DNA from 2 places in the Frigoribacterium sp. Leaf415 genome. Region 1 is predicted to be linked to the other one. Evidence: predicted binding sites of a transcription regulator. Region 1 holds the regulator's gene; the other holds the start of a gene.
What was found. The regulator LexA, encoded in region 1, represses DNA repair genes until DNA is damaged. The targets are predictions, from matches to a motif close to TCGAACANNTGTTCGA.
Positions count from the first base shown of each region.

Region 2: a site for LexA is predicted at 13,113-13,128, ahead of ASG28_RS04095 (DNA polymerase III subunit alpha). Genes of this name have one in related genera too.

Region 1 is NZ_LMQR01000001.1:1,499,425-1,514,811, forward strand. Features, by position in the region: gene ASG28_RS06850 (amino acid ABC transporter permease) at 1-226, opposite strand, end outside; gene ASG28_RS06855 (amino acid ABC transporter permease) at 223-891, opposite strand; gene ASG28_RS06860 (glutamate ABC transporter substrate-binding protein) at 967-1,830, opposite strand; gene ASG28_RS06865 (amino acid ABC transporter ATP-binding protein) at 1,933-2,670, opposite strand; gene ASG28_RS06870 (TrmH family RNA methyltransferase) at 2,800-3,600, opposite strand; gene rplT (50S ribosomal protein L20) at 3,726-4,112, opposite strand; gene rpmI (50S ribosomal protein L35) at 4,143-4,337, opposite strand; gene infC (translation initiation factor IF-3) at 4,341-4,970, opposite strand; gene ASG28_RS06890 (DUF1844 domain-containing protein) at 5,370-5,702, shown strand; gene ASG28_RS06895 (SseB family protein) at 5,799-6,602, opposite strand; gene priA (bifunctional 1-(5-phosphoribosyl)-5-((5-phosphoribosylamino)methylideneamino)imidazole-4-carboxamide isomerase/phosphoribosylanthranilate isomerase PriA) at 6,602-7,348, opposite strand; gene hisH (imidazole glycerol phosphate synthase subunit HisH) at 7,416-8,054, opposite strand; gene hisB (imidazoleglycerol-phosphate dehydratase HisB) at 8,051-8,668, opposite strand; gene ASG28_RS06915 (histidinol-phosphate transaminase) at 8,674-9,759, opposite strand; gene ASG28_RS06920 (LysM peptidoglycan-binding domain-containing protein) at 9,861-10,229, opposite strand; gene lexA (transcriptional repressor LexA) at 10,502-11,215, shown strand; gene hflX (GTPase HflX) at 11,315-12,862, opposite strand; gene ASG28_RS06935 (class I SAM-dependent methyltransferase) at 12,939-13,559, shown strand; gene dapF (diaminopimelate epimerase) at 13,601-14,479, opposite strand; gene miaA (tRNA (adenosine(37)-N6)-dimethylallyltransferase MiaA) at 14,476-15,387, opposite strand.
Region 2 is NZ_LMQR01000001.1:873,022-888,408, forward strand. Features, by position in the region: gene ASG28_RS04040 (alcohol dehydrogenase catalytic domain-containing protein) at 1-1,072, opposite strand, end outside; gene rpmA (50S ribosomal protein L27) at 1,196-1,462, opposite strand; gene rplU (50S ribosomal protein L21) at 1,477-1,788, opposite strand; gene ASG28_RS16990 (hypothetical protein) at 1,878-2,519, shown strand; gene ASG28_RS04060 (DUF779 domain-containing protein) at 2,542-3,048, opposite strand; gene exaC (acetaldehyde dehydrogenase ExaC) at 3,048-4,589, opposite strand; gene ASG28_RS04070 (GAF domain-containing protein) at 4,791-6,032, opposite strand; gene ASG28_RS04075 (NAD-dependent epimerase/dehydratase family protein) at 6,264-7,187, opposite strand; gene ASG28_RS04080 (TetR/AcrR family transcriptional regulator) at 7,312-8,028, shown strand; gene ASG28_RS04085 (TraR/DksA family transcriptional regulator) at 8,131-8,466, opposite strand; gene ASG28_RS04090 (glutathione S-transferase family protein) at 8,478-9,500, opposite strand; gene ASG28_RS04095 (DNA polymerase III subunit alpha) at 9,594-13,073, opposite strand; gene ASG28_RS04100 (FUSC family protein) at 13,207-14,520, shown strand; gene ASG28_RS04105 (glucose-6-phosphate dehydrogenase) at 14,721-15,387, shown strand, end outside.

The DNA.
Region 1 (15,387 bases):
CCCGTCCGATCGCCCGCCAGAGCGCGAGGTCACCGAGGATGTCCCAGCGTGACGCGTCGAGCACGCCGGGGCTCTCGGCACCGTTCGCGCTGATGCGGGGTCGGCCGAGGAGGTACACGAGGTAGGCGATCAGAGCCAGGACGAGCACGACTCCGACCACCGAGATGATCCGCGACGTGCGGCGGGCCTTCGGCCCCGGGGCGTCGTAGAGGACGGAGGTGCTCATCGGAGGACTGCGACCTTCTTCTCGACCACGGCCGCGAGACGACCGAGCGTGATGGTGACGATCAGGTAGAAGAACGCCACGGCGAGCAGCGTCGTGATGACGGCGTCACCGCGGTCGTTGGCGATGTAGCGTCCGGCGGCGAACAGCTCGGCGACGAAGAACCCGCCCGCCACCGAGGTGTTCTTGGTGAGGGCGATGAACACGTTGATCAGCGGCGGCACCACCATGCGCATGGCCTGCGGGAGGATCACGTGGCCCAGCGTCTGTCCGAAGCCGAGCCCGAGGCTGCGCGCCGCCTCGGCCTGCCCGACCGGGACGCCGTTGATGCCCGACCGGATGGCCTCGGCCACGAACGGCGAGGTGTAGGCCGTCAGCCCGATGACGGCCAACGGGAAGTACGTGCCGAAGTCGACGCCGAGGTACGGCAGGACGAAAGCGCAGAAGAAGAGCACGAGCGTGAGCGGGATGTTGCGCAGCGCCTCGGTGTAGACCGTCGCGAACGTGCGGAAGGACGCCACGGGCGAGATGCGCAGGGCGGCCACGAAGAAGCCGATCACGAGGGCCCCGAGGCCCGACAGAACGAGCAACTGCAGCGTCGTGACGAAGCCGCCCCAGAAGCGGGGCCAGTTGTCGGTCACGGCGTCGAAGCCGGGGATGACGTCCAAGGGGTTCAACGGGGTCCTTCGGTCGGGGCAGGACACGGGCACCCGGGGCTGGTCGCCCCGGGTGCCCGCGCGGTGTCAGTAGCGGTCGATCGTGGGCGGCGTCGGGGTGTCGAGCACCTTGCCCGCGGTCTTCTCCCACAGCTCGTCCCAGGTGCCGTCGTCCTCGGCCTCCTGCAACGTGTCGTTGACGAACGTGCGGAAGTCGGTGTCGTCGAGCGCCAGACCGATGCCGTAGGGCTCTTCGGTGAAGGGCTCGCCCACGACCTCGAACTCGCCCTCGTTCTGGTCGGCGAGGCCGGCCAGGATCACGTTGTCGGTCGTCACGGCCGAGACCGCACCGGTGCGCAGGGGCTCGAGGCAGTTCGAGTACGTGTCGGTGGCGAGGATGTCGGTGGTGTACTCGGCCACGTTCTTCTCGCTGGTCGAGCCGCTGACGGTGCAGACCTTCTTGCCGGCCAGGTCGTCGGCGGACTCGATGCCCTCGGGGTTGCCGTCGAGCACGAGCAGGTCTTGACCGGCCGTGTAGTACGGGCCGGCGAACGAGACGACCTTCTTGCGATCGTCGTTGATCGTGTAGGTCGCGATGACGAGGTCCACCTGACCGTTCTGGATGAACGGCTCGCGGTTGGCCGAGACGGTCTCGACCCACGTGATCTTGTCGGCCTCGATGCCGAGCTTCGCGGCGACGAGCTTGCCGATCTCGGCGTCGAACCCCTCGGGCACGCCGTCGGGGTTGGCCAGGCCGAACAGCGGCTGGTCGAACTTGGTGCCGATGGTGATCTCACCGGCGTCGGCGAGGCGGGCCATGGTGCTGCCTTCGGCGAAGTCGGCCGGCGTCTCGACGTCGACGGCCGGGGCCGACGAGTCGGTGCAGGCCGTGAGGCCGAGGACCACGGCGGCTGCTGCGGCTACGGCGACGAATCCCTTGCTGAGTCGCATTCTGATCTCCTTGCTGGGTGACCCGGACGCCGGGCGGCGATCGGGTGTCGTGGGCCGGCGGTTCGGGTGCCGGGTGGCGGGCGCGGACTCGGCCGCGCCCGCTCAGTGCGTCAGGATCTTCGCGAGGAAGTCCTGGGCACGGGTCGACTGCGGGTCGGTGAAGAACTGCTCGGGCGTCGCCTCTTCGACGATCTGACCGTCGGCCATGAAGACGACGCGGTCGGCGGCCTTGCGGGCGAACCCCATCTCGTGGGTGACGACGATCATCGTCATGCCGTCTTTCGCGAGCTGCACCATGACGTCGAGGACCTCGGTGATCATCTCGGGGTCGAGCGCGCTGGTGGGCTCGTCGAGGAGCATCACCTTGGGGTCCATCGCCAGCGCCCGGGCGATCGCGACGCGCTGCTGCTGCCCGCCCGAGAGCTGCGACGGCATCTTGTCGGCCTGGTTCGCGACACCGACGCGCTCGAGCAGCTGCATCGCCCGCTCACGGGCCTTGGCCTTGCTGCGCTTGCGCACCTTGAGCTGGCCCAGCATGACGTTCTCGAGGATCGTCTTGTGCGAGAACAGGTTGAAGCTCTGGAACACCATGCCGACGTCGGCACGCAGACGGGCGAGCGCCGCACCCTCTTCGGGCAGACGCGTGCCGTCGATCGTGATGACGCCGTCGTCGATGGTCTCGAGGCGGTTGATCGCCCGGCAGAGGGTCGACTTGCCCGAACCGCTCGGGCCGATGACGACGACCACCTCGCCCTTGCCCACCGTCGTGGTGATGTCCTTCAGGACGTGCAGGTCACCGAAGTGCTTGTTGACGTGGTCGACCACGACGAGGGGTTCCATGCGCCCACACAAACAGACCCCCAGGTCGGGGTCAAATTCACAGTCGATTCTTAATGAAAACGAAACGACGCGTTCGGTCGCGACGTACGCAGGGGACCCGACCCGCGCCTCCTGGTGGACGAGGAGGCGCTAGCTGCGGTGGGCGAAGGCACTCTCGTAGAGGCACACCGAGGCCGCCGTCGCGAGGTTCATCGATTCGGCGTGACCGTAGATGGGCACCACCAGGGCACGGTCGGCACGCGCGAGGTCCACGTCGGTGAGGCCTCGGGCCTCGTTGCCGAAGAGCCAGGCGGTCGGCTCGGCGAGCACGCCCTCGGTGCGGGCGGCGAGCAGGTCGTCTCCCTTGACGTCGGCGGCGAGCACCTGCAGGCCGACCTCACGGCACCGGTCGACGATCGCCGGAAGCTCGACGCCCACGGCGACCGGTACGTGGAACAGCGAACCCGTCGTGGACCGCACGACCTTGGGGTTGTAGAGGTCGACGCTGCGGCCGGTCATGATGACCGCGTCGGCGCCCGCGGCGTCCGCGGCCCGGATGATGGTGCCGGCGTTGCCGGGGTCGCGGACCTCTTCGAGGATCACGATGAGCTTCGGCTCGGCAGCGAAGACGTCCTTCACCGACGTGGGGAACTGTCGGCAGACGGCGACGATGCCCTGCGGCGTGACCGTGTCGGCCATGGCCTCGAGCACCGGTTCGGTGACGAACTGGACGTCGATGCCCTCGGCGTCGGCAGCGGCCGCCACCTCGGGGTAGCGCTCGAGCGCGGTCGGGGTGCCGAAGAGCTCGACGATCAGCTCGGGCCGGAAGGCCAGGGCCTCACCGACCGACTGCGGCCCCTCGAGCAGGAACGTGCGGGTCTCGGTGCGGGCGTCGCGCTTCGACAGCTTGGCCACCGCCCGGACTCGGGGTGAACGGGGATTGTCGAGCAGGGAGTCGTGGGGCACCCGTCCATGATGCCGCACGAGGACGGACGCCTGCCGCAGACGAACGAGACCCGACGGCGACACCGGTGTGGGTGTCGGGCCGTCGGGCCTCGAGGGTGGTGCGGGTGCGACTACGCGGCGACCTTGGGGGCCGAGGTGTCGGCGGGCAGCGCGGCCTTGGCGGTGGCGACGAGCGACGCGAACGTGGCGGGCTCGTTGACGGCCAGCTCGGCCAGGATGCGACGGTCGACCTCGACGCCGGCCAGGGACAGACCCTGGATGAGGCGGTTGTAGGTCAGGCCGTTCGCACGCGACGCGGCGTTGATGCGCTGGATCCACAGGCGGCGGAACTCGCCCTTGCGTGCACGACGGTCACGGTACGAGTAGACGAGCGAGTGCGTGACCTGCTCTTTGGCCTTGCGGTACAGGCGCGAACGCTGACCGCGGTAACCCTCGGCACGCTCGAGGATGACGCGACGCTTCTTGGCGGCGTTGACCGCTCTCTTGACTCTTGCCATTTTCTTGTTCCTCTACGTTCGTGTCAGCGGTCAGTGACCGAGAAGCTTCTTGGCGACCTTGGCGTCAGCGGGCGCGAGCACCTGGTCCTGGTTCAGGCGAGCCTTGCGCTTGGCGCTCTTCACCTCGAGGTTGTGGCGCATGCCGGCCTGCTGCTTCATGATCTTGCCGGAACCGGTGACCTTGAAGCGCTTCTTGGCGCCGGAGTGGGTCTTCTGCTTGGGCATGTCTTACTTACTTTCTTCTGTCGGTCGGTCGGCCGGTGCATCGGCCGGGACCTCGTCGGACGTCGGGTGCTTCGGCGGCTTGTTGGCCGCCTTGCGAGCTTCTGCCTCGGCCTTGGCCTCGGACTTGTTCTTGTGCGGGCCGATGACCATGACCATGTTGCGGCCGTCGATGGTGGGCGTCGACTCGACGCTGCCCCACTCGGAGACGTCTTCGGCGAAGCGCTGGAGGAGGCGGACACCCTGGTCGGGACGCGACTGCTCGCGGCCACGGAAGAGGATCATGGCCTTGACCTTGTCGCCGCCCTGGAGGAAGCCCTCGGCGCGCTTGCGCTTCGTCTCGTAGTCGTGCTTGTCGATCTTCAGGCGGAAACGGACCTCTTTGAGGATCGTGTTCGCCTGGTTGCGACGGGCTTCTTTCGCCTTCTGCGCAGCCTCGTACTTGAACTTTCCGTGATCCATGATCTTGGCCACGGGAGGCTTCGAGTTGGGGGCCACCTCGACCAGGTCGAGCTCGGCCTCTGCGGCGAGACGCAGGGCCATGGCGATGGGAACGACGCCGATCTGCTCACCTGCGGGCCCGACGAGGCGGACCTCGGGGACGCGGATACGGTCGTTCGTACGGGGATCGCTGATGCGGAACTCCTCTGTCGTTTCTTCTGCATCTGGCGGGGCCGGACGGCCTCGCCAGAGAAAGAGGAGTTTCGCGCGGGCGTCATCTAGGAACGCATCACACTGCACCCTGGCTGCTCGATCGCCGTCTGCTGCACCCCTCTGACGAGGAGCGAGGCGGGACGGTGGTGCTGATCGAACGGGGTGCCAACAACCCGGTAACCTTGTCTAACGGTCAAGCGCGGGTGGGAGAATCTCCACTTTCGCACGGAGCAGACGCTCCGAGCCTGGACGAGTTTAGCAGAGGATCAGTTCGTGAGCCACTCCCCCGACGACGCACCCATTCCCGACGCCCGCTTCGGCGATCCGGCACCGGCCACGTCGCCCGAATCCTCCCCCGCGACGGCGCGGTTCGAGGACGACCTGCGGTTCGGTGACGACGCCGCACGCGACATCGCGGACGTCAACGCGGTCGAGGTGATCAACACGGTCTGCGTCCACCTGATGAGCGCAGCCGCGGTCAAGGTCGGCCTGGCCGACGACCCGCAGCGACAGACCGACCTCGACGAGGCCCGCAAGCTCATCACCTCGCTCGCCGGGCTCGTGACCGCCAGCGCTCCCGAGATCGGCGACCAGCACGCCCGCGCGCTGCGCGACGGCTTGCGATCGCTGCAACTCGCCTTCCGCGAGGCGTCGGCCATCCCCGACGCCATCGGTCAGGGGCCCGGCGAGAAGTACACCGGCCCCGTCAACTGACCGGCACGTCGGACACCACCGGCCCCGTCGACCGAACAGCGCGTCGAGCACCGCCGGCACCTCGTGCACGACGTGGCCGCTCGAGCGGCGGGCACCTCAGCCCGGTACGACCTTGACCGCCATGCTGTCGACCCGGTCGACGATCACCGGGTCGGCGGCCCAGGCCGCCTGCAGTCGCTGCAGCAACGACTGCAGGGCGTCCCGGTCGAGGCCGGACGTCACGCCCAGCTGGACGACGATCTCGGGGGCACCGAGCCGGGCGTCTCGATAACCGGGCGCGACGACCAGGCTGACCAGCGCCTCCTCGTCGCGTGACGCGTCGAGGAACGCACGCAGGACGTCCTCGTCGTGGTGACTCGGCACCCACGGCAGGTCTTGCGCGACCGCCCAGACGGCCGGACGACGCAGACCGAACTCGGTGATCGATCCGGGGTCGATCACGATGCGGTCGGTCGACTCCGAGGCGGCCGCGAGGGCCACGCGCCGAGCCTCCACCGGCACCGGTCGGGCCGCAGGACGCCAGCGCGTCAGGGTCTCGACCGAGGTGAAGGCCGGCAAGACGTCGCGGCCGTCCGGACCCGAGACCGTGACGATCGAGAGCTCCTGCGTCTTGTCGACACGGCGGCCGTGGTCGTCGAGACCCTCGTCACCCGCCACCGCGACCAGCGGCACGAGCAGACGAGCGGGACGCAGGGCGTCGACGACCTCGCTCTCGCCGAGCCGCCCCTCGCGGAACCCGAGGAGGGCGTCGAGCAGCCTCGGGTCGGCGGACCCGTCGTCGCCCGCGTGGGCCGTGTCGTGGTGGTCGAAGGTGCGTCCCGCCCAGGGCCGCCCGGCGCTGTCGGCGCCGTGGCCGGGATCGTCGGGGGCGTGCCCCGGTTCGTCCGGCACGGTCGTCATCAGTTCGACGCGACGTCGAGGGCAGCGGCGAGCGTGAACGCCCCCGAGTAGAGCGCCTTGCCGACGATGGCGCCCTCGAGCCCCTGGGGCACGAGCTCGCGCAGGGCCGCGAGGTCGTCGAGGCTCGAGATGCCGCCCGACGCGATCACCGGACGGTCGGTGTGTTCCATCACCTGCCGCAGCAGGTCGACGTTGGGCCCCTGGAGCGTGCCGTCCTTCGTCACGTCGGTGACGACGTACCGCGCACAACCGGCCTCTTCCAGCCGCGCGAGGACCGTCCAGAGATCGCCGCCCTCTTCGGTCCAGCCCCGTGCCGCCAGCGTCGTGCCGCGGACGTCGAGCCCGACGGCCACCGCCTCGCCGTACTCGGCGATGACGTGGGCGGCCCATTCGGGGTTCTCGAGGGCCGCCGTGCCGAGGTTGATGCGCTTCACGCCGGTGCTCAGCGCGTCCTCGAGGGACTTGTCGTCGCGGATGCCACCGCTGAGCTCGACGTTGACGCCCTTGACCTGCTTGATGACCTTCTTGATCACGGCACGGTTGTCACCTCGCCCGAAGGCGGCGTCGAGGTCGACCAGGTGCAGCCATTCGGCGCCCTGGCTCGCCCAGTCGTCGGCTGCCGAGACCGGGTCGCCGTAGTTCGTCTCGCTGCCGGCCTCACCCTGGGTCAGGCGCACGGCCTGACCGCCCGCCACGTCGACGGCGGGGAACAGGGTCAGGGCGGGGGTGGTGCAGAACTCGCTCATGTCGTCTCTCTCACGGTGCCGGGGCACCGCAGGGTCAGGAGGCGCGATCGGGTCGGTCGCGTCGGGGTCAGAGGGTGCCGAGCCAGTTCGAGAGCAACCGGATGCCCGGCTGCCCCGACTTCTCGGGGTGGAACTGCGTCGCCCAGAGCGGGCCGTTCTCGACGGCGGCGACGAAGCGGCCGCCGTGGTCGGCCCAGGTCACGTGCGGCTCGGTGAAGGGACGGATCACGTCGAGCGACCACTCTTGCGCGGCGTACGAGTGGACGAAGTAGAACCGCTCGTCGGCGACTCCGTCGAACAGCACGCTGCCCTCGGGCACGTCGACGGTGTTCCAGCCCATGTGCGGCAGCACGTCGGCCTTCAGCTCGTCGACCACGCCGGGCCACGCCCCGAGGCCACCCGTGCTGTTGCCGCGTTCGACGCCGCCCTCGAAGAAGACCTGCATGCCCACGCAGATGCCCATGACCGGACGCCCGCCGGCCAGCCGCCGGTCGATCAGCTCGCCACCGCGCACGGACTCGAGCTGACTCATGACGGCCGAGAACGCGCCGACACCGGGGACGAAGAGGCCGTCGGCCGCCTGTACCCGGGCACGGTCGGCGGTCAGCTCGACGTCGGCGCCGGCGAGCTCGAGTGCCTTGACAGCCGAGTGGACGTTGCCGCTGCCGTAGTCGAGGACGACGACGGAGGGACGGGCGCCCGTCACAGGGCACCCTTCGTCGACGGGATGCCACTGACGCGCGGGTCGGGCTGGACGGCCTGACGGAGCGCCCGGGCGAACGCCTTGAACTCGGCCTCGGCGATGTGGTGCGGATCTCGCCCGCCCAGCACGCGGACGTGCACGGTGATGCCGGCGTGGAAGGTGATCGCCTCGAAGACGTGACGGACCATCGAGCCGGTGAAGTGCCCGCCGATGAGGTGGTACTCGAACCCCTCGGGCTCACCCGTGTGCACGAGGTACGGACGCCCCGACACGTCGACGACCGCCTGCACGAGGGCCTCGTCGAGCGGGACGAGCGCGTCGCCGTAGCGCGAGATGCCGGACTTGTCGCCGAGCGCCTGCTTCAAAGCGGTGCCGAACGTGATGCCGATGTCTTCGACCGTGTGGTGCACGTCGATGTGGGTGTCACCCGTCGCCGCGACGTCGAGGTCGATCAACGAGTGCTTCGAGAGCGCCGTCAGGAGGTGGTCGAAGAAGGGCACCGACGAGTCGATCGTCGATCGGCCTGAGCCGTCGAGATCGAGGGCGAGCGTGATGCTCGACTCGCTCGTGGCACGCGAGAGGGAGGCGGTACGGGCGGCACTGGTCGTCTCGGTCACGTCGGTCACGAAGAGAGCCTAATGTCGCGGAGCGCCTCGAGGAACGCGGTGGTCTCGGCCTCGGTGCCCGCACTGACCCTCAGGTGGTTCGGGATGCCGAGGTTGCGGACGATGACACCCCGCTCGAGCAGGCGCTCGAAGACGTCGGTGGGGTCGTCGACCCCGCCGAAGAGGACGAAGTTCGACCACGTGGGCCACGGCTCGTACCCGAGTTCGGTCAAGTCGTGCACGATGCGATCACGCTGGGCCTTGATGTCGTCGACCATGGCGAGCATCTCGCTCGCGTGCGAGAGCGCTGCGACGGCCGCCGCCTGCGTCAGGGACGAGAGGTGGTACGGGAGGCGCACGAGACGCATCGCGTCGGCCACGGCCGGGTGCGCGGCCAGGTAGCCGACCCGGGCACCGGCGAACGCGAACGCCTTGCTCATCGTGCGGGACACGATCAGCCGCTCGCGGCCTGCCAGCAGGGTCAGTGCCGTCGGCTGATCGGCGGGCATGAACTCGGCGTAGGCCTCGTCGACGAAGACGATGCCGTCCGTGGCGTCGTAGGCAGCCTCGATCGTGGCGAGATCGAGGGGGGTACCCGTGGGGTTGTTCGGCCCGCAGAAGAAGACGATGTCGGGACGGGTGCGTTCGATCTCGGAGACCGCGGTCTCGGGTGAGATGCGGAACCCCTCGTCACGGCGACCCTCGACCCACCGACTGCCGGTGCCCGTGGCGATGATCGAGTGCATCGAGTAGGTGGGAGGAAACCCCAGGACGGAGCGGCCCGGGCCGCCGAAGGCCTGGAGGAGCTGCTGGATGACCTCGTTGGAGCCGTTCGCCGCCCAGATGTTGTCTCGGGTGAGACCGTGCCCGAGGTAAGCCGCGAGCGAGTCACGCAACGTCGTGAACTCGCGATCGGGGTACCGGTTGACGTCGAGGACCGCCCGGGCCACCGACTCGACGATGTCGCGAGCGACGTCTTCGGGAATGGGATGCGTGTTCTCGTTGACGTTGAGAGCGACCGGGACCTTCTTCTGGGGAGCGCCGTACGGCGTCAGTCCCCGGAGGTCGTCACGGATGGGCAGGTCGTCGAGACTGAAGGACACCCCACCATCGTACGGGTGGGCCGACGGGGTGTCGGCTCGGTCACCATCGCGCAGACACGACGCCGACGGGCCGGATCGCCCGCCTCGTCGGCGACGGCGCTTCAGCGGGCGTACTGAGCGGGGACGGCGAGGCTCTGACCGGCGGAGACCTCGGCGCTAGGAAGGTTGTTGAGCGAGACGAGGTCGGCGATGACGTCGCGGGGATCGGCATCGGGGTCGATCTCAGACGCGACCTGCCAGAGCGTCTCGCCGCCGTCGACGGTCACGTGCTGGAACTCGGTGCGACCCGTCGTGTCGGACGCCACCGCGCCGCCTCCGTTGAGGACGAGCGCGCCTGCCACGACGACGAGCGGGACCGCCACGAGCGCGGCGACGACCGCACGGCCCCGTCGGGTGATGCGCAGACGCGTGCGCACGACTCGGGTCGAGTCGACGGGGGACGCAACTGCTGATGCTGAGGTGACGCTCATGAGGTGGTCCTTTCACCGTGGAAGACAGGGGACGAGTTCGTGCCCGGCACTCGGCCGGGAATGCCGGACACGAAGACGTGTTCCGAACATACATTCGATTGCCGACGCTTTCAACCCCTGTGATGGCTGATCCAGGTCGGAATCGATGCGGATCGGGGAGCGAGAACGCGACACACTCGAACATGTGTTTTGTCGACACGGCCTGATCGGATACGGTTTCGATCGGTGGTAGGAGTCAAACAGGGACCACCGACATCGACGGCAGGAGACCCATGAGCGACCCGAAGCGCACCCCGCAGGCGGCCCCCGACGCCCCCCGTCAGCTCGATCCCGGCGTCCTCCCCCGCAAGGAGTTGACGGCGAAGCAAGCGTCGATCCTCGCCGCGATCACCGAGAGCATCGGTCACCGCGGGTATCCGCCGAGCATGCGCGAGATCGGCGACGCCGTCGGCCTCAAGTCCCTGTCGAGCGTCACGCACCAGCTCAACCAGCTCGAACTAGCCGGCAAGATCCGCCGTGACCCCAACCGACCCCGAGCCCTCGAGGTCCTCGTGGACGCCACGGCGCCGGCGACTCCCCCGGCGACCGTCTTCACGACGAGTGACGACGGCGACACGGCTCACGTCCCCATGGTCGGACGGATCGCCGCCGGCATCCCCATCACAGCCGAGCAGCAGATCGAGGACGTGATGCCCCTGCCGCGTCAACTGGTCGGCAAGGGCGAACTGTTCATGTTGCGGGTGGTCGGCGACTCGATGATCGACGCGGCCATCTGCGACGGGGACTGGGTCGTCGTGCGGCAGCAGCAGGACGCCGAGAACGGTGACATCGTCGCGGCCATGCTCGACGACGAGGCGACCGTCAAGGTGTTCCGCCAGCGAGACGGCCACACCTGGTTGCTTCCCCGCAACAGCGCCTTCGAGCCCATCGTCGGCGACCACGCCCAGATCGTCGGCAAGGTCGTCGCCGTCCTGCGGTCGGTCTGACAGGCGCACCCCCGACTCACGCGCCACCCGGCACACGACGAAGCGCCGACCACCTCGAGGTGGTCGGCGCTTCGTCGTATGACGATCCGGGACTCGGCGTCAGCGGCCGACGCCCACGGGTGCGACATAGGGCGTGAGCCCGGCGACGTCACTCGGGTACACCCGGGCGTGGACCCGGGTGCCCTCTTCTTCGTAGTCGGTGCTGACGATGCGTCCGGAGTCGTGTAGGTGCGAGACCACGTCGCCGCGGTCGTACGGCACCAGCAGGTCGAGTTCGATCTCGGGCTCCGGCAACACGGCCGCGATGCGGGCGAGGAGCTCGTCGATGCCCTCGCCCGTCCGAGCCGAGACGAAGACCGCCGTCGGTTCGAGCCCGAGCAGGACGAGACGCTGGTCGTCGTCGACGAGGTCGCTCTTGTTGAAGACGACGATCTCGGCGATGTCACGACCGTCGACCTCGGCGATGACGTCGCGGACGGTCGCGAGCTGGGCTGCAGGGTCGGGGTGCGACCCGTCGACGACGTGCACGATCACGTCGGACGCCTCGACCTCTTCGAGCGTCGACCGGAACGCCTCGACCAGCTGGTGAGGCAGGTTGCGCACGAATCCGACGGTGTCCGCGTACGTGAAGGGACGGCCGTCCGTCGTCACGCTCTTGCGGACCGTCGCGTCGAGGGTGGCGAACAACGCGTTCTCGACCAGGACGCCCGCGCTGGTGAGCCGGTTGAGCAGGCTGGACTTGCCCGCGTTGGTGTAGCCCGCGATGGCGACCGTGGGCACCTCGTTGCGGTCGCGGTTGGCCCGCTTGGCGTCGCGGGCCGGCTTCATCTCTTTGATCTGTTTGCGGAGCCGGGCCATGCGGGTGTGGATGCGGCGCCGGTCGAGCTCGATCTTGGTCTCACCGGGCCCGCGGCTGCCCATTCCGGCACCCGCGCCTCCGACTTGCCCACCGGCTTGGCGCGACATCGAGTCGCCCCAACCGCGGAGGCGCGGCAGCAGGTACTCGAGCTGGGCCAGTTCGACCTGCGCCTTGCCCTCGCGGCTCTTGGCGTGCTGGCTGAAGATGTCGAGGATCACGGCGGTGCGGTCGATGACCTTCACCTTGACGACGTCTTCGAGGGCGCGCCGCTGGCTGGGGGCCAGCTCGGTGTCGGCGATCACGGTGTCGGCACCGAGGGCTGCGACCGTCCCCCGGAGCTCTTCGGCTTTGCCCTTGCCCAGGTAGGTGCTCGGGTCGGGATTCGGTCGTCTCTGCAGCAGCCCGTCGAGGACGACGGCACCCGCCGTCTCGGCGAGGGCGGCGAGCTCACGCAGGGAGTTCTCGGCGTCGGACATCGAACCCTGCGAGTACACGCCGATGAGGACGACGTTCTCGAGGCGCAGTTGGCGGTACTCGACCTCGGTGACGTCCTGCAGTTCGGTCGAGAGGCCCGCGACGCGGCGCAGGGCCTGGCGGTCGTCGCGCTCCGACTGGTCGCCGTCGGAGCCGCCGTCGTCGTGGAGCGAGCGGGTCTGGATGGCCTGGGCCGGAGAGAAGACGGTGTAGCCGGAGGCCCTCTGGGCCGCACGATCGAGGACGCGCGCGACGACGTCGTCGGGCTGGTCGTTCCGCTCGGAGTCGAGCGGTGTCGTGGTGTGGTCTGTCATCGGGGTGATACTAACCCTTTCGGTGTGCGGAGAGCAGGGAACGACGCCCCTGCGGATGTTCGGTAGGTTGGCGAGCATGGCCAGCGAGCACTACTTCTCACCCCAGCCCGGCAGCGCGGCCAAGCCCAGGACGATCGACGTCGTCCTCGCGGGACGTGAGTTGACGCTCACCACGGCCGCGGGGGTGTTCAGCCCGGGCCGCGTCGACCCGGGCACCTCGGTGCTGCTTGCGGGCACGCCGACGCCGCCGAGGGCGGGCCATCTGCTGGACGTCGGATGCGGTTGGGGCCCCATCACACTGAGCCTCGCGTTGTCGTCACCCGACGCGACGGTCTGGGCCGTCGACGTGAACGAGAGAGTGCTCGACCTCGTGCGCGCGAACGCACGGTCGAGCGGCCTCGAGAACGTCAACGCCGTGACCCCCGACGATGTTCCCGCCGACCTGCGCTTCGCGACGATCTGGTCGAATCCGCCGATCCGGGTCGGCAAGGCGGAGCTGCACTCCCTGCTCGAACGGTGGCTCCCCCGACTCGACGTGGGATCGGACGCCTGGCTGGTCGTGCAGAAGAACCTGGGGGCCGACTCCCTGCAGCGCTGGATGAACGAGACCATGGCCGGCGTCGTGGACGTGACCCGCGCCTCCACCAGCAAGGGGTACCGGATCTTGCGCGCCGAGCGCCTCATCGACCCCGACTGACCGGAGGCGCTGGGCGGGCCTCGACGTCGCCCCGGTCGACCTCAGAGGTCGAGCGCGCCGGTGAAGACGAGTTCGGCCGGCCCGCTGAGCGAGACGTGCTCGCCGTCGTCGTGGTGGCTGATCGAGACGCCCACGACCCCGCCGGGAACGTCGACCAACCAGCCCTCGGGTGCCGAGGCCCCAGCCCAGTACCGCGTGGCCAGGGCTGCCGCTGCCGCACCGGTGCCGCACGAGAGCGTCTCGCCGCTGCCGCGCTCGTGGACCCGCATGCGGATGCGCCCGAGCCCGTCGACCACGAGCGGATCCGCGGGAACCACGAACTCGACGTTCGCCCCGCCGGCCGGAGCCGGGTCGATGATCGGCACGTAGGTCAGGTCGAGGCCGTCCAGTTCGTCGTCACCGGCGAGGGCCACCACCACGTGGGGGTTGCCGACCGAGATCGGCAGGCCCGGACGGGCGGCGTGCAGTTCGCGCGCCCGGACGACCGGATCGTCGTCGCCGAGTCGCCAGGGCCCCAGATCGACGCGGAAACCCGTGCCGTCGCGACGCACCTCACGAGCGCCGGCCCGCGTGCCGACGACGAGCACGTCGTCCTCGCCCAGCTGGACCAGCCCCCGCTCGAGGAGATAGCGCGCGAAGACGCGGATGCCGTTGCCACACATCTCGGCTGGACTGCCGTCGGCGTTGTGGTAGTCCATGAACCACTCGGCGCGCGGCTCGGCCTCGAGCAGGGCCGCCTCGGTGGAGAGCGCCGCTGTACGGACCGCACGGATGACACCGTCGCCGCCCACCCCGAACCGCCTGTCGGCCAGGGCCCGGATCATGGCGGGCGTCAGGTCGGTGCCTGCGTCGGGATCGGTGAACAGGACGAAGTCGTTGCCGGTGCCCTGACCCTTGGTGAACTGCAGCGTGGTGGTCACCCGAGGAGTCTAGCCACGGCCCGGTCGACGGCCTGGGCGTCGCCCGAGCGAGACCACTCGACGTCGTCGTACCGGCGGAACCAGCTCGCCTGACGGCGAGCGTAGCGACGCGTGAGGGCCGCCGTGGCCTCGATCGCCTCGGTCTCGGCGAGTTCACCCCGGATCTGGGCGACGGCCTGCGCGTAGCCGATCGCCCGGCCCGCCGTCACCCCTCGCTCGAGCCCGAGGGGAAGCAGACCCCGGACCTCGTCGACGAGACCGTCTCGCCACATCCGGTCGACGCGTCGGTCGAGACGTTCGACGAGCACGGGGCGCTCTTCCGCGACGCCGAAGACGCTCGACGGGCGCCACGGCGACGACTTCTCGGGGAGGGTTCCCGAGAGAGGGCGCCCGGTGAGGTCGCCCACCTCGAGTGCCCGGACGAGACGCCGAGCGTTGGAACGACCGATCGAGGCGGCCGACACCGGATCACGCTGACTCAACAGGTCGTACAGAGCCCCGGGCCCCCGCTCGTCGGCGATCGCCTCGTATCGACGCCGGATCACCGGGTCGGTGCCGGGGAACCGGAAGTCGAACAACACGCTCGAGACGTAGAGGCCGGACCCGCCGACGAGGACCGCCACCGCCCCACGGGCCACGATGCCGTCGATCAGGGCTCGAGCCTCGCGCTGGTACCACTCGACGCTCGCCTCGTCGGTGACGTCGAGGACGTCGAGGAGATGGTGCGGGACGCCTCGTCGTTCGGCGGCGGGCAGTTTCGCCGTGCCGACGTCCATGCCGCGGTAGAGCTGCATGGCGTCCGCGTTGACGATCTCGACGGCCTCGCCCCGGGCTGCCAGCGCCTCGGCGAGGTCGAGTGAGAACGCCGACTTGCCCGTGCCGGTCGCCCCGACGATCGCGACCAGCAC
Region 2 (15,387 bases), 630 kb from region 1:
CGGTGCCGAGCGGGTCGGTCGGGTCCTCGACGAGCGGCATCAGCGTGTCCATCCACTTCTGGACGTTGCACTGGCCCATCTTGATGGTGATCTGCTTGTCGAACAGCGTGAGGAAGGGCGTGGGGTCGGCGGTGCCGCCGTAGACCCCGCTGAGCGAGACGGTGCCGCCGCGGCGGACGATCTCGAAGGCGAGGTGCATGGCACCCAGGCTGTCGATGCCGGCCTTCTGCATGACGGCCTGGCCGATCGTGTCGGGCAGGGCGGCGGCGAACTTCTGCACGAGGCCGATGCCGGCGTGCTCGTGGGCCTCCATGCCGACGGCGTCCACGACGGAGTCGGGACCACGGTCGTCGGTCATGCCCTTGACGACGTCGGCGACGTCCTTCGTCAGGTCGAGGACCTCGATGCCGTGGCGCTCGGCCATGGCACGACGCTCCGGCACCGGGTCGATGCCGATGACGCGGTAGCCGCGGTACTTTCCGATGCGCGAGGCGAACTGGCCGACCGGGCCGAGGCCCAGCACGACCAGGGTGCCGCCCTCGGGCACCTGGGCGTACTCGACGCCCTGCCACGCGGTCGGCAGGATGTCGCTGAGGAACAGGTAACGCTCGTCGGGCAGGTCGGCCCCGACCTTGACGAGGTTGAAGTCGGCACGCGAGATGCGGAGCTGCTCGGCCTGGCCACCGGGGACCTGGCCGTAGAGCTTGCTGAAGCCGTAGAGGGTGGCGCCCGAGTCGTACTCGGTGACCTGGGTGGTCTCGCACTGCGAGAAGAGTCCGCGGTCGCACATGAAGCAGTGGCCGCAGGCGATGACGAACGGGACGACGACGCGGTCGCCGACCTTGATGCGGCTGACGTCGGGGCCGACCTGGGTGACGACGCCCATGGTCTCGTGGCCGAGCACGTCACCCTTGTCGAGGAACGCGCCGAGCGCGTCGTAGAGATGCAGGTCGCTTCCGCAGATGGCCGCCGAGGTGACCTTGATGACCGCGTCGCCGGGTTCGATGATCGTGGGGTCGGGGACGTCTTCGACGGAGACGTTGGTGACGGACTGGTACGTGAGTGCCTTCATGTGTCCCGTCTACGCCCCTCGGTGCCGTGCCTCCTGAACGAGGGGTACGGGGGCACGGAAAAGCCTCGGGGCGGCCGGGCCTGGGCCCGACCGCCCCGAGGCGGATGCTGCGTGTGGTGTCGCCTAGGCGACAGCCGTCGCGGAGGCGACGATGTTGACGACCTTGCGGCCGCCCTTGTTGCCGAACTCGACCGAGCCGGGGGCGAGGGCGAAGAGGGTGTCGTCGCCGCCGCGGCCGACGTTGACGCCCGGGTGGAAGTGGGTGCCGCGCTGGCGGACGATGATCTCGCCGGCGAGGACGACCTGGCCGCCGAAGCGCTTCACGCCGAGGCGCTGTGCGTTCGAGTCACGACCGTTGCGGGTGGACGATGCGCCCTTTTTGTGTGCCATGTGTTGTCAGCCCCTTAGTTGGTGGTGATCGAGGTGATCTTGACGCGGGTCAGGTCGGCACGGAAGCCCATGCGACGCTTGTAACCGGTCTTGTTCTTGTAGTTCTGGATGACGATCTTGGGGCCGCGCAGGTCGTTCAGGACCTCGCCCTCGACCGTGACCTTCGCCAGGTCGTCGCCCGACAGGATGGTGTCGCCGTCGACGTGCAGGACGGGGACGAACGAGACGGTGTCGGCGGTCGCGGCCTTGAGGCGGTCGACGGTCAGGATCGTGCCGACCTCGACCTTCTCCTGACGGCCACCGGCGCGCACGATTGCGAAAGCCATGGGAACTCCAAAAAAAGTGGGGGATGTGACGCCCGGACTGCCGGACGACGTCGTGGTGCCACGAGGACAACTTGGATAGTCTTTCACAAATGTCACGACCGATCAAACTTCGCCGCCCGCCGCAGTTCACGGCCGAGATCGTCGATGACGCCCGCGAACGCCTGCTCGACCTGCTCGACGACCTGAAGACGCTCACCACCGACCACGCCGACGACATCGAGGTCTGGGGCTCGGCCGTGACGGCGGCCGGCTGGGAGATCGCGAGCCTCGGCCAGTGGCTCGGCCTCGAGGGCGAGGCGGTGCTGCTGCTGGGCGGCGCGTCGTACCCCGAGATCGCCGAGCACCAGGGCACGAGCGCGTCGGCCGTGTACGCCCGGGTCGGCCGGTCGCTCACGCTCGCTCCGTACGCGCACGCGTCCGGCGCCGACGGGGCGACCACCCGCGTCTCGGCCGAGGGCCTCGACCAGGCCCGGGCCGAGTACGACCAGGAGGCGCGGGCCGGCGACCCGACGGACGTCGCCCCGGCGGCCACGCCCGTCGGCGACTCGCTGGCCGACCGCGTGCCCGAGGTGCTGCGGGCCGGCGCCCGCCGAACGACCGAGATCGTCGCCGCCCTGCCGGACTACCGGCGCAGCAGCGTGCTGTCGACGCTGAGCGTCCTCGCCCGCCAGGGCGTGGTCGAACGGGTGGGGCACGGCGTCTACGCCCTGCCCCACCCGCCGACCGACTGACCCCTCCGGCGGCGTCGCTCGATCAGTCCGGGGCGACGGCCACCGCCTCGTGGAGTCCGAACGCCCGCAGCTCGTCGTCTGTGAGCATGCGCGACCGGATCAGGAAGCGCTTCCCTTCAGGACTCTCGACCGAGAACCCGGCCCCGCGGCCGGGGACGACGTCGATGGTGAGGTGGGTGTACTTCCAGTACTCGAACTGGCTGCGCGACATGTAGACCTCGACGGGGTCGATCCCGTCGACGTGCAGGTCGCCGAGGTGGACGTCGACGGCCCCCACCCGGAAGAACCCCACGGGGTAGCACATCGGCGACGAGCCGTCGCAGCAGCCTCCCGACTGGTGGAACATCAGCGGGCCGTGCTGGGCCGTCAGGGCGACGAGGAAGGTCGCTGCCTCCGGTGAGACGTCGACCCGGGAGGGGGTGGAGGCGACCGCCCCGGAGGCGGGGGCCGGCGTGACCTCGCCGACCCGCGCCTCCTCGCCTGACGCTGCTGATGCCGGCGGCGCAGCGGCCGTCTGCTCGGGCGTCATCAGAAGAAGCCCATCGGACCGTCCGCGTAGCTGACCAGCAGGTTCTTCGTCTGCTGGTAGTGGTCGAGCATCATCTTGTGGTTCTCGCGACCGATGCCGGACTGCTTGTATCCGCCGAACGCCGCCCCGGCCGGGTACTGGTGGTACGTGTTCGACCAGACGCGACCGGCCTGGATGTCGCGGCCGGCCCGGTAGAGCTGCGCGCCGTTGCGGCTCCAGACCCCGGCGCCGAGGCCGTAGAGGGTGTCGTTGGCGATCTTGATGGCGTCGTCGTAGTCGCTGAAGCTCGTCAGGGACAGGACGGGGCCGAAGATCTCCTCCTGGAAGATGCGCATCGAGTTGCGGCCCTCGAAGATCGTCGGGTTGACGTAGTAGCCCTCGGTCAGGTCGCCGCCGAGGTCGGCACGGTCGCCGCCGAGCAGAAGCTTCGCGCCTTCCTGCTTGCCGATGTCCATGTAGCTGAGGATCTTCTCGAGCTGGTCGTTCGACGCCTGGGCGCCGATCATCGTGTCCATCGAGAGCGGGTTGCCCTGCTTCACCTTCTTGACACGCTCGACGCCGTCGGCGGTGAACTGGTCGTAGATCGACTGCTGCACGAGCGCCCGGCTCGGGCAGGTGCAGACCTCGCCCGAGTTGAGGTTGAAGAACGAGAAGCCCTCGAGCGCCTTGTCGTAGAAGTCGTCGCGTTCGTCGGCGACGTCGGCGAAGAAGACGTTCGGGCTCTTGCCGCCGAGCTCGAGCGTGACCGGGATCAGGTTCTCGCTGGCCATCTGCATGATCAGGCGCCCGGTCGTGGTCTCGCCCGTGAACGCGATCTTGCGGATGTTCGGGTGGCTCGCCAAGGGAGCGCCGGCCTCGACGCCGAAGCCGTTGACGATGTTGAGGACGCCGGCGGGCAGGAGGTCCTTGATGAGGTCCATGAAGACGTGGATGGACGCGGGGGTCTGCTCGGCCGGCTTCAGGACGACGCAGTTGCCGGCGGCGAGGGCGGGAGCGAGCTTCCACACGGCCATCAGCAGCGGGAAGTTCCACGGGATGATCTGACCGACCACGCCGAGCGGTTCGTGGAAGTGGTAGGCGACGGTGTCGGCGTCGATCTCACCGGTGGACCCTTCTTGCGCCCGGATGGCCCCGGCGAAGTAGCGGAAGTGGTCGATCGCGAGCGGCACGTCCGCGGCGAGGGCCTCGCGGATCGGCTTGCCGTTGTCCCAGGTCTCGGCGACGGCGAGCATCTCGAGGTTCGCCTCCATGACGTCGGCGATCCTGTTGAGGATCAGCGCGCGCTGGGCGATCGTGGTCTTCTTCCACGAGTCGAAGGCCCGCCACGCGGCTTCGACGGCCCGGTCGACGTCGGCCGCGTTGCCCCGGGCGACCTCGGTGAAGACCTTGCCGTTCACGGGGCTCGGGTTCTCGAAGTACTGCCCGCTCGCCGGGGCCACGTACTCGCCGCCGATGAAGTGGTCGTAGCGGGACTTGAAGACCACCTTCGCGTCGGGCTGTCCCGGGGCGGCGTAGGTGTTCGGAGGAGTGGTGACGGTCATGACGGTCCCTTTCGACGACGGTGTCGGGTCGGCGGCGGGGGTCGCCCGCCGGTGGCGGCAGGCTACGTCGGGGGAGGTTGCATCGGGTTGCGCGTCACGGCCCGCGGGCGGGCGCGGCCGCCGGGTTCCGGGGCCTAGGTGAACCGGAGGTGCGGGGTTCCAGGGCTGTGGGGTTCCGGAGGCGCGGGGCGCGAGGGCGCGTCAGTCCCGGTTCTCGAGGGCCTCGAGGTGCGTGACGAGGTGCGTCCGTCGGGGCGATCCCGGGGGCAGTCGACGCAGCAGCTCGAGCAGGACGCGGACGTCGTCGCGGCCCGTGGTCGACTCGGAGTACGACAGCAGGGTGTCGATCGAGCCTCCGGTGAGGAGCGCGTCCCGGACGGTCGCGGCGACCTCGGCCCGGAGGGCGACGACGCCGGGTGCCGTGGACGAGGGGAGGGCCGGGCCCGTGTCGGCCCGCACAGCCGCGCGGTGGGCGCCGCGGTCGACGAGCCCGACGAGCGTGTCGAGGTCGAGCGTCACCGGGCGGGGCAGTCGGTACGGGCGCGACAAGGGGACCAGCGTCGGGTCGAGGGCCTCGACGACGTGGCGGAGGCGGACCATCTCGGGCCGCAGGGTGGACACCGCGTCGACGTCGCCGTAGACCGCGTCGGCCAGCTCGTGGGCGGTGTAGCCGGCGGGGCGGTGGGCGAGCAGGGCCATGATCTCGGAGTGCCGCGCACCCAGCGCGATCCGGCCGTCCCCGACCGTGAGGACCGCCTCGTCGCGACCGAGGGTCGTCAGGCCGGCGGGGGAGTCGGGCCCGGGGCGGACCGGGTGCCGCGCGGTGCGGGTCGGGGCGCGACCGACCGCGGCGAACCCCAGGAGTGCGAGATGCGCCTCCACGGCCGCGACCGTCGCCGTGACCAGGGGCAGCGTCAGCGAGCCGGCCGCCCGCTCGTCGCCCGTGATGTCGACGACGCCGATCAGGCGCCCGTCGACGGGGTCGTGGACCGGCACGGCCGTGCAGCTCCAGGCCCGCACGCGGTGGTTCCAGTGTTCGTCACCACGGATCTGCACGCCCCGGTCGAGCACGAGGGCCGTGCCCGGGGCCGAGGTGCCGACCCGCGCCTCCGACCAGCCGGCGCCGGCGACGAAGAGCATGTCCTCGGCGCGGCGGCGGGCCGTGTGGTCGCCCTCGACCCAGAGCAGGCGCCCGTGCTCGTCGCCGATCGCGACGAGCAGTCCCGAGCCAGAGACGTCGTCCACCAGCAGACGGCGCACCACGGGGAGGGCCGGTGCCAACGGGTGGTCGCGGCGCCGGTCGTCGAGGTCGTCCTCGGGCAGCTCGAGCCGGGGCAGGCCGTCGGGATCGAGCCGGCGTCGGGAGGCGCGGTCCCACGACTCGCGCACCACCCGGCGCTGCGGCCCGACGTCGCGGGGCGGACGGCTCGCGGTCAGGGGCATCGAGCACCAATCGTCGTCGATCGGGGCGAGGCGGCCGTCGTGCGGCGTCGTCGCCGGGGTGCTGTCAGCGTACGACGGCGCGCGGCCCCGGGGAAGGGCGCCGCGTGGGGGTCTGCTGTGACCTCACGGGACCGGTCGAACCGTCGGCAAATCCTGCGTGCCGTCGCGGCGGCGCGAGGCGCCCCCCGTGTACCCGGGCTGTCCGTCACCGCGGGCGACAGGAGGCAGGACTTACCGACGCGTGGCGTCGCGGGTGGCCCCGATCGTCGCGTCCAGCGCCTCGGGCCACGGGGTCGGTTCGATGCCGAGCAGGCGTTCGCTCTCGGACGAGTCCACGACGAAGGGCGAGTCGAACTGGTACTGCATCGCCCTCACCTCGCGGAGGAACGGCACCGTGCGGGTCAGGCCGGCCCACAGCAGCGGGTTCCACGGTCGGACGCGACCGGTCAGGCCGTACCGGCGCCGCGCCTCCTCGGCGATCTCGACCCGGGAGGCGTGGGTGGCGTGCGGTGTGAGCCAGGCGCGACCCCACTCGTCGTGGTCGATCGCCGCCACGAGGGTCGAGACGACGTCGGGCAGGTACGCCCAGGCGTGCGGCTGGGTCACGTCGCCGACCGCGTGGGCGGTGCGGCCCGCGACGAGCGGGCCGAAGAAGTCGCTGCCGAGGTGGGCATTCCGCCCGGCGCCCGGCCCGAAGTAGTCGCTCGCGCGCACCTCGACGGCCCGGACGCCCCGGTCGGCCGCGGCCAGGAGGCGTTGCCAGCTGTCGGCGCGCACCCTGCCCTTCTTCTCGGTGGAGGCGAGGGGCGTGTGCTCGGTCATCGGCTCGGACACCGGCCCGTGGCCGTAGAGGTTCCCCATCAGCACGATGCCCGCCCCCGTGGTGGCGGCCGTCTCGATCAGGGCCGTGGTGAGGGCCGGCCACTCCGTGCCCCAGGCGGGGTAGGGCGGGTTCGAGCAGACGACGATCGTGTCGGCGCCGTCGGCCGCGCTCGTCAGGGCGGCGGCGTCCTTCGCGTCGAGCGTGAGCGCGGCGGCACCGGCGACCTCGGTGCCGCGGCGGGTGGCGACGCGCACGGTGTCGCCGCGCTCGGCGAGGCGGCGGACGAGGGGGGTGCCGATGGCTCCGGCTCCGACGACGAGATGGGTGGGCATGGGTCCTCCTGGGGACGGCTGACGAGAGCGGTGCTCTCGCATATCACTGTACGGTGAAGGCGTTCCATGCGCAAGAGCAGTGCTCTCATTTGTGTCCCGTGCTCTCGGGCTACAAGATCGGGGCATGACCACGAACGCAGGGGACGGCGACCGCGCCCGGCCCACCGGCGGCGTCCGCGAGCGGGCACGGACCGAGATCGTCGAACGCGCCCTCGCCTCGGCCCACCGGCAGTTGGCCGAGGTGGGCGCGGCCGCCCTGTCGGTGCGCGCCGTCGCGCGCGACCTGGGCATGGCCTCGTCGGCGATCTACCGGTACTTCCCGAGCCGCGACGCCCTGCTGACCCGCCTGATCACCGACGCCTACGTCGACCTCGCCGAGGCCGCCCGACAGGCCGAGCAGGCGGTCGACCGCGCCGACCACCAGGAGCGGTTCCGTGCCACGGCCCGCGCGACCCGCCGCTGGGCGATCGCCGACCCGCACCGCTACGCACTGCTCTACGGGTCGCCCGTCCCCGGGTACGCGGCCCCGGTCGACACCGTCGAACCGGCGATCGCGGTGGGTCTGCTGTTGCTCGGGGCGGTCGACGACGCGGCGGCTAGCGGAGCCTCGCTGCGGGCGATGCCGGTGCGGGCCGGCCTGGCCGACGAGTTCGCGCAGCTCGCCCAGGGTCTGGGGGCATCGGTCGCCCCCGGTGTGCTGGCCGCGGGCATCACCGCCTGGACCTCCCTCTACGGGCACCTCAGCTTCGAACTCTTCGGGCACCTCACCAACGTCGTCACCGATCGCGACGCCTGGTTCGAGACCTTCCTCGACGAGCAGATCGCGCGGATCTGGGGCTGACGCCCCGGCGACGGCAGGACGCGCCGTTCGCGGCAGGACGCGCCGTTCGCGGCGGGACGCGCCGTTCGCGGCAGGAAAGGCGTCGACGGCAGGAGGCGCGGGTCAGCTCGCGCAGTCGATGCAGAGCCGGGCGGTGGGTCGCGCCTCGAGCCGGGCTTCGCCGATCCGCGCCGAGCAGCGCTCGCAGCGGCCGAAGGTGCCGTGGGCGAGCCGGGCCAGGGCGGCCTCGGCATCGGCGGCACGATCGAGGGCCGACCGTCGGACGGCGTCGAGCTGCGATCGCTCGTAGGCGATCGTCGATCCCTCGGGGTCGTGCTCGTCGTCGACGTTGGCTCCCTCGCGGGCCGTGGCCACCGCCTCCATGTCTCCGAGCAGTCGCGCGGCCAGCGCCTGCGCCTCGTCGCGTGTGACGCGCAACCGGTCGGAGGGATCGAGCATGCGGCGGCGCCTCAGGCCGCGACGAGCGGCGGCACCTCTTCGCCCGCACGAGGCGGTGCCGGGGGAGTCCCGTCGCCGAACGGACGGCCGCCGAGCTGCTCGCGCCCGTGCTCGGTGAGCCAGCCCGAGGCGTCCGGCCCGACCGGGACGATGCCCGTCGGGTTGATGTCGGAGTGCACGACGTAGTAGTGCGCCTTGATCTGGTCGAAGTCGATCGTGTCGCCGAACCCGGGGGTCTGGAACAGGTCACGGGCGTAGGCCCAGAGCACCGGCATCTCGGCCAGCTTGTTCCGGTTGCACTTGAAGTGCCCGTGGTAGACCGCGTCGAACCGGGCGAGCGTCGTGAACAGTCGGATGTCGGCCTCGGTGATGGTGTCACCGACCAGGTACCGCTGCCCGGCGAGACGCTCGGACAACCAGTCGAGGCGCTGGAACAGGGTGCGGTAGGCCCGCTCGTAGCTCTTCTGCGACCCCGCGAAACCGGCACGGTAGACGCCGTTGTTCACGTCGCGGAAGACCACGGCGTTCACCTCGTCGATCTCGCCGCGCAGGGCCTCGGGGTAGAGGTCGGGGGCGCCCTCGCGGTGGAACTCTGTCCACTCGGTCGCGAAGTCGAGCGTGATCTGCGGGAAGTCGTTCGTGACGACCTTGCCGCTCGGCACGTCGACGACCGCCGGCACGGTGATGCCGCGCGGGTAGTCGGGGGTGCGGGCGAAGAACGCCTCTTGGAGGCGCTCGATGCCGAGGACGGGGTCACGACCGTCGGGGTCGAGGTCGAAGGTCCAGCTGCGGGCGTCGTGCGTGGGGCCGGGCAGGCCGAGCGAGATCGCGTCCTCGAGCCCCAGCAGGCGTCGCGAGATGACGCTGCGGTTCGCCCACGGGCACGCCCGGGCGGCCACGAGGCGGTAGCGGCCGGACTCGACCGGCCAACCGTCGACGGCGTCGCGGGTGATGCGGTCCTCGATGTAGTTGGTGTCGCGGGTGTACTCCTGGCCCGGCTCGACGTAGCTTCCCTTGGCCTGCTGATCGCTCATGGCGCCACCCTACGCACGCGGCGTCGGCAATTCCTGGCTGCTGCGACGCGTGCGGGCGATCGGTGGGCCCGGCGGGCGGGGTGGCGACAGGGGTCAGGAATTGCCGACGGCCAGGGACGAGGAGGCGCGGGTCGCGTTCCAGTCGCGCCACATCGCCTTGAGGTCCCACGCGTTCTCGGCCTCGAGCGAGATGCCGCGCTCGCCGGTGCGACGCGTGCGCCCCTGGATCACCATCAGCTGCGTGCCGAACAGCAGGGAGCCGGCGCGGGCCTGCGCCTCCTCGAAGAAGGTGGAGTCGGAGCAGCCGCTCCCGTCGTCGAGGCTGATGAAGACCACGCGCTTGCCGCTGCGCATCGGCGGGGTCTGGGTCGCGATGCGGATGCCCGCCACGAGCACGGTCGTGCCGTTCCAGTGGTCGCGCAGGTCGGCGGCGCGCACCACGCCCAGGTCGTCGAGCATGGGCCGGTAGCTCTCGATCACGTGCTCGCTGACCTCCATCGACAGGATGTCGAGCTCGTCGGCGACCCGCTGCCGGGCGTCGACGTCGGGCGTGCCGGTCGGCACCGTGTCGGAGTCGTCGATCGAGAAGTCGAGCTGGTTCTCGACGTCGGTCGCCTTGGGGCGCGACGACCGGCCGGTGAGCGCCCGCACCCGGGCCAGGACGTCGCCGCGGGTGCGGCCGGGCCCGGCGACCGAGTCGAGTGCTCCGACCTGCGCCAGGCGCTCGAACAGCGACCGGGACGGCGTCGCCCGCTGCCAGAAGTCGGTGATCGAGTCGTAGGGACGGTTCACGACCACCCGGGCCAGCTCGGCGTCGCTGATTCCGTGCACGTCGGCGAGCGACAGCCGCAGCCCGAGGTCGCCCACGCGGGTCGGCGCGATCGGGGTCGCCGGCGGTCGCAGGCGCTCGACCCGGTAGACGTCGGTCGAGGCGTTGACGTCGAGCGGCAGCACGGGGACGCCCATGCGTCGCGCCTCGGTCAGCAGCAGCCGTTTCGGGTACATGCCGGGATCGTGGGTGAGGATGCCGGCCAGGAACTCGGCCGGGTAGTGGGTCTTCAGCCAGGCGCTCTGGTAGGTCGGCAGGGCGAACGCGGCCCCGTGGGCCTTGCAGAAACCGAACGACCCGAACCCCTTGAGCGCGGCCCAGATCCGGTCGACCGCGGCGTCGTCGAAGCGTCGCCGCCCGGTCGCGGGGTCGAGGTTGCCCCGGGTGCGCTCGCGGAAGGTGGCCTCGAGCGCGTCGTCGTCGCCCTTGCCCATGTGCCGTCGGATCTCGTCGGCCTCGGCGAGCGACACCTGCATCGTCGCCTCGAGGATGCGCAGCACGTGCTCGTGGTAGATGACCACCCCGTAGCTGTCGTCGAGGAACGACGCGAAGCTCGGGTGCAGGTAGTCGGGCTGCTGGAACCCGTGCTTGGTGTCGAGGAACGGCGCGATCATGTTGCCCTTCATCGGGCCGGGGCGGAACAGCGAGATGTCGGCGATCAGGTCTTCGTAGCGGTCGGGCTGCATCTTGCCGATCAGCTCGCGCTGCCCGGGGCTCTCGATCTGGAACATGCCGAGCGTGTGCGTGGTGCGGATCGCCTCGAAGGTGGGTTCGTCGTCGTGGGGGATCTCGTCGAGCTCGATGCGACCCTGACGGTTCACGTAGGGCACGTCGACCGGCAGGGCACCGGCCAGGGCGGCACGCGGGCCGTTCACGCGCTCGATCTCGTCGAGGGCGTAGGCGAGCGAGCTCTGCATGCGGACGCCGAGGACGTCGAGCTTGAGCAGGCCGGCGTCGTTCATGTCGTACTTGTCGAACTGGCTCATCGGCAGGCCGATGCCGCTCGGCTGGACGGGGGTCGTGCTGAGCAGGTCGGAGTCGCCGAGGATCACCCCGCACGGGTGCATCGAGATGTGTCGGGGCAGACGGTCGAGCCGTTCGCTGAGGTCGACGAGCAGGTCGATCTGGTCGTTGCTGCGGGCCAGCTCGGCGATCTCGCGCATTTCGGGTTTCTCGGCCATCGCGGTGCGCAGGTCGCGGGCGTTCGACCGCCAGACGTTCTTGGCCACGAGGTCGATCTGCTCGTCGTCGAGCCCCAGTGCGAGACCGGCGTCACGCACCGCACCGCGCCCGCGGTACGTCGACTGCATCGACATGAGCGTGACCCGGTTGCTGCCGTACCGGTCGAAGATCGCCCGGTAGACCTCGTGCCGCCGGGCCGCCTCGACGTCGATGTCGATGTCGGGCAGGGTCTCGCGCTTGTTGCCGAGGAACCTCTCGAACAGCAGGTCGTGCTCGATCGGGTCGACGTTCGAGATGCGCAGCAGGTAGGTGACGAGGCTGCCGGCACCGGAACCCCGCGCCGCGTTGCGCACCCGCAGGTCGCGCATCAGCGCCGAGACGTCGGCCACGGTGAGGAAGTACCCGGCGAAGCCGAACCCGGTGATGATGCCGAGCTCGTAGCGCATGCGGTCTTCGACCTTGTCGCGCAGGGCCCGGTCGGCGTCGCCGAAGCGTTCGGTGACACCGGCCTGGGCCTGCCGGAACAGCGCCTGGTCGGGGTCGCCGTCGACGCCGATCGCACTGAGCTCGGGCACCTTCGGGCGGCCCCAGCCGAGGTCGGCGACGGGGTCGAGGCGGCACCGGTCGGCCAGGCGCTCGGTCGCGGCGAGCATCTCGTCGCCGGCGCTGCGGGGCAACGACGAGGCGTCGCTCACCAGACGGGCCAGCCGGCGCATGTCGGCGGGGCCCTTGAGGTACGCCTGGGCGTTCGGCTGCGGCCGGAACGAGCCGAGCGCGGCCAGGTGGCCGGCGGAGTCGAGCACGTCGGCCGTGACGGCCTCGTCGGGATCGAGGTACCGCACGGCGTTCGTGAGCACGGCCGGCACCCCGACGTGGTCCGCGAGCTCGAGCATGCGTGCCGCGTGCCGGATGCTGCGGCTCTCACCCGGCTCGGTCAGATGGCAGACCACCTCGACCACCACGCCGCCCGGCAGCGTCGCCGCCCAGTCGGCGAGTGACGCCGCGGCCTCGGTGTGTCGCCCCGCCTGGACCAGCCGTCCCACGTCGGAGTCGGGCCCCAGCAGCACGGTCGCCGCCGGCTCGGTCTCGCCCTGGACGAAGCCCCGCACCCGGGACCGGGCGATGGTCGCCACGCTGTTGGCACTGCCGCTGGCACGACGGGTGGCCCGACCGTGCGACGCGCTGATCAGCCGACACAGCGCCGCCCACCCCGCCTTCGCCGGCCCGCCGCCCCGCGCCCCGTGCGCCAGCACCACGATGCGGTCGACCCCGCCGGCTCCGTCGGGACCCCCGCCGGCTCCGTCGGGACCCCCGCCGTCCGCACCACCGCCCACGACCCCCTCGCGGTCGTCCCGGCAGCCCAGCTCGACCCCGACGATCGGGTCGACGCCCGCCGTCCGGCAGGCCCCGACGTGCCGGATCGCCCCGTACAGCCCGTCACGGTCGGTGATCGCCGCCGCGTCGGCACCCGCCGCGACGGCGGCGTCGACGAGCGCCTTCGGGTGCGCCGTGCCGTGGTGGGCGCTGAACGCCGACGCGACGCGCAGGTGGGTGAAGCTCATGGTCGGTACCTCGGGCTGCTGAACCCCCGGCCGGGTCGTTCGAACAGGTGTTCGACCAGTGTACGTCGCTCCGATCGTGCCGTCCCACCGCCGGGCCCACCCGTGGCCTCCCGCGGCCTGTCATCATCGGGGCATGCCCGATCGACGCTCCACCCCACCCGATCGACGCCCCACCCCGCCCGATCGCCGGGCCGCCCTGCGTCGCGACGCCCGCACCGCGACCCACTGGACCCGTGTCCTCCTGGCCCAGCCGCGCCTCCTGCTCGCCGTGAAGACGGCGCTCGCCGCGGCCCTCGCCTACTGGATCGCGCCGCGGGTGCCCGGCGTCGCGGCCGACTACCCCTACTACGCGCCGCTCGGCGCCGTGATCGCGATGTACCCGACGATCAAGAGCTCGCTGCGTCAGGGGTTCCAGGTGCTGCTCGGCCTGGTCGTCGGCATCGGCCTCGCCACGGCGGTCTTCGCGCTGCAGGACGGCCAGCCCGGGGTGCTCGCCGTGGCACTCGTCGTCGGGGTCGGCGTGCTCGTGGCGGGCATCCGCTGGCTCGGTGCCGGTCGTGACTGGGTGCTGACGGCCGGGCTCTTCGTCCTGCTGCTCGGCGGCGCGAACGCCGAGGCGTACTCGCTGGGCTACATCGTCCAGATCGGGGTCGGCGTCGTCGTCGGCGTCGTGGTCAACCTGGTGCTCGTGCCGCCGCTGTACGCCTCGCGGGCCGAGGCGCGCCTCACCCGGGTCAAGGACTCGCTCGCCGACCGGGCCGACGAGATCGCCGGCGTCTTCGAGACGCCCTGGCCCCTCGAGGGCGACGAGTGGGAGCGTCGCGTGGGCGTCCTGCCGAGCACCCTCCGCCGCGTGCGCGAGACCGTCGCGTACGCCGACGAGTCCCGGCACCTGAACCCGCGGTGGATGCTCCGCCGCCGCGACCTCGGGCAGGAGTACGCCGACCTCGCCACGTACGAGCGCGTCTCGTTCCACCTCCAGGACGTCGCCGAGGTCTCGGGCATCCTCGGCCGTCGGATCGGCCGCCAGATCGGCATGCCCGACGACCTCGCGCCCGACGTCGCCCACGCCGTGCACGGCGTCGCCACCGTGATCCGGCGCCACGGTGCCGAGGACGTCGACGCGTTCACCGACGCCCGGCGCCGCGTCGCCGACCTCTGGGACGCCGTCGACCGCCACCGCGACCGCCCGACCACCGACACGAGCGGCGGCGTCTCCATCGCCGTCTCGCTCGGGCGCATCATCGCCGCGCTCGACCCCGACGACACCACGGCACCCCGCCCCGAGGACGACGCCGCCGAGGAGGCGCGCGCGGCCGACGACGACGACACCGGCGGTCGGGTGGGCGGCACCGACAGCACGGGGCCGGTCGACGACGACAGCGCGCCCCGCGACACCGCCCCGCACGACACCGTTCAGGACGGCGACGCCGACCCCGCCCGCTGACCCCGATACGGCGCTCACCCCCGGGGAGCAGTACGGTTGACCGGGCACCGGCGCCGAGACGCGACCCGCGCCCTCCGCGGCCGGGGCGGTCGACGGGAATGCCCGTCCCCCCTGTGCGTTGACTCCCGTGGCCCCGAGAACCCCCGCCGCCTGATCGACCAGCGACGACACGATCGCCGCCCTCCCATGAAAGCTGCACTGTGACAGACACCACCACCCTCATCATCCTCGGAGCCAGCGGAGACCTCACCGAGCGTCTGCTGCTCCCCGGCCTCGCGAGCCTGCTCAAGAGCGACCGCGGCGTCGACGTCCAGCTCATCGGCACCGGCCGCAGCGAGCGCAGCCCCGAAGAATGGGGCGACGTCGTCAAGACCGCCTTCAACGGCGACGCCGGCAGCGACCTCGCCAAGAAGACGCTGGCGTCGAGCCGCTACATCCAGGGCGACCCGACCACGGTCGAGCACCTGAAGGCCCTGTTCGAGGCCAGCGAGGGCACCCCGGTGATGTACTTCGCCCTGCCGCCCGCGATCAGCACCAAGGTGATCCAGGCGCTCGCCGAGATCGACCTGCCCGACGGTCTGCGTCTCGCCCTCGAGAAGCCGTTCGGCTCGGACGAAGAGAGCGCTCGCGAGCTGAACGCCGAGCTGCTCAAGATCGTCCCCGAAGAGCGCATCCACCGCACCGACCACTTCCTCGGTCGTGCCACGGTCCTCAACATGATCGGCCTGCGCTTCGCCAACCGCCTGTTCGAGCCGGTCTGGAACAGCGAGAACATCGAGAAGGTCGAGATCTTCTACGACGAGGTCCTCGGCCTCGAGGGTCGCGCCCAGTACTACGACAAGGCCGGCGCGCTGATCGACATGATCC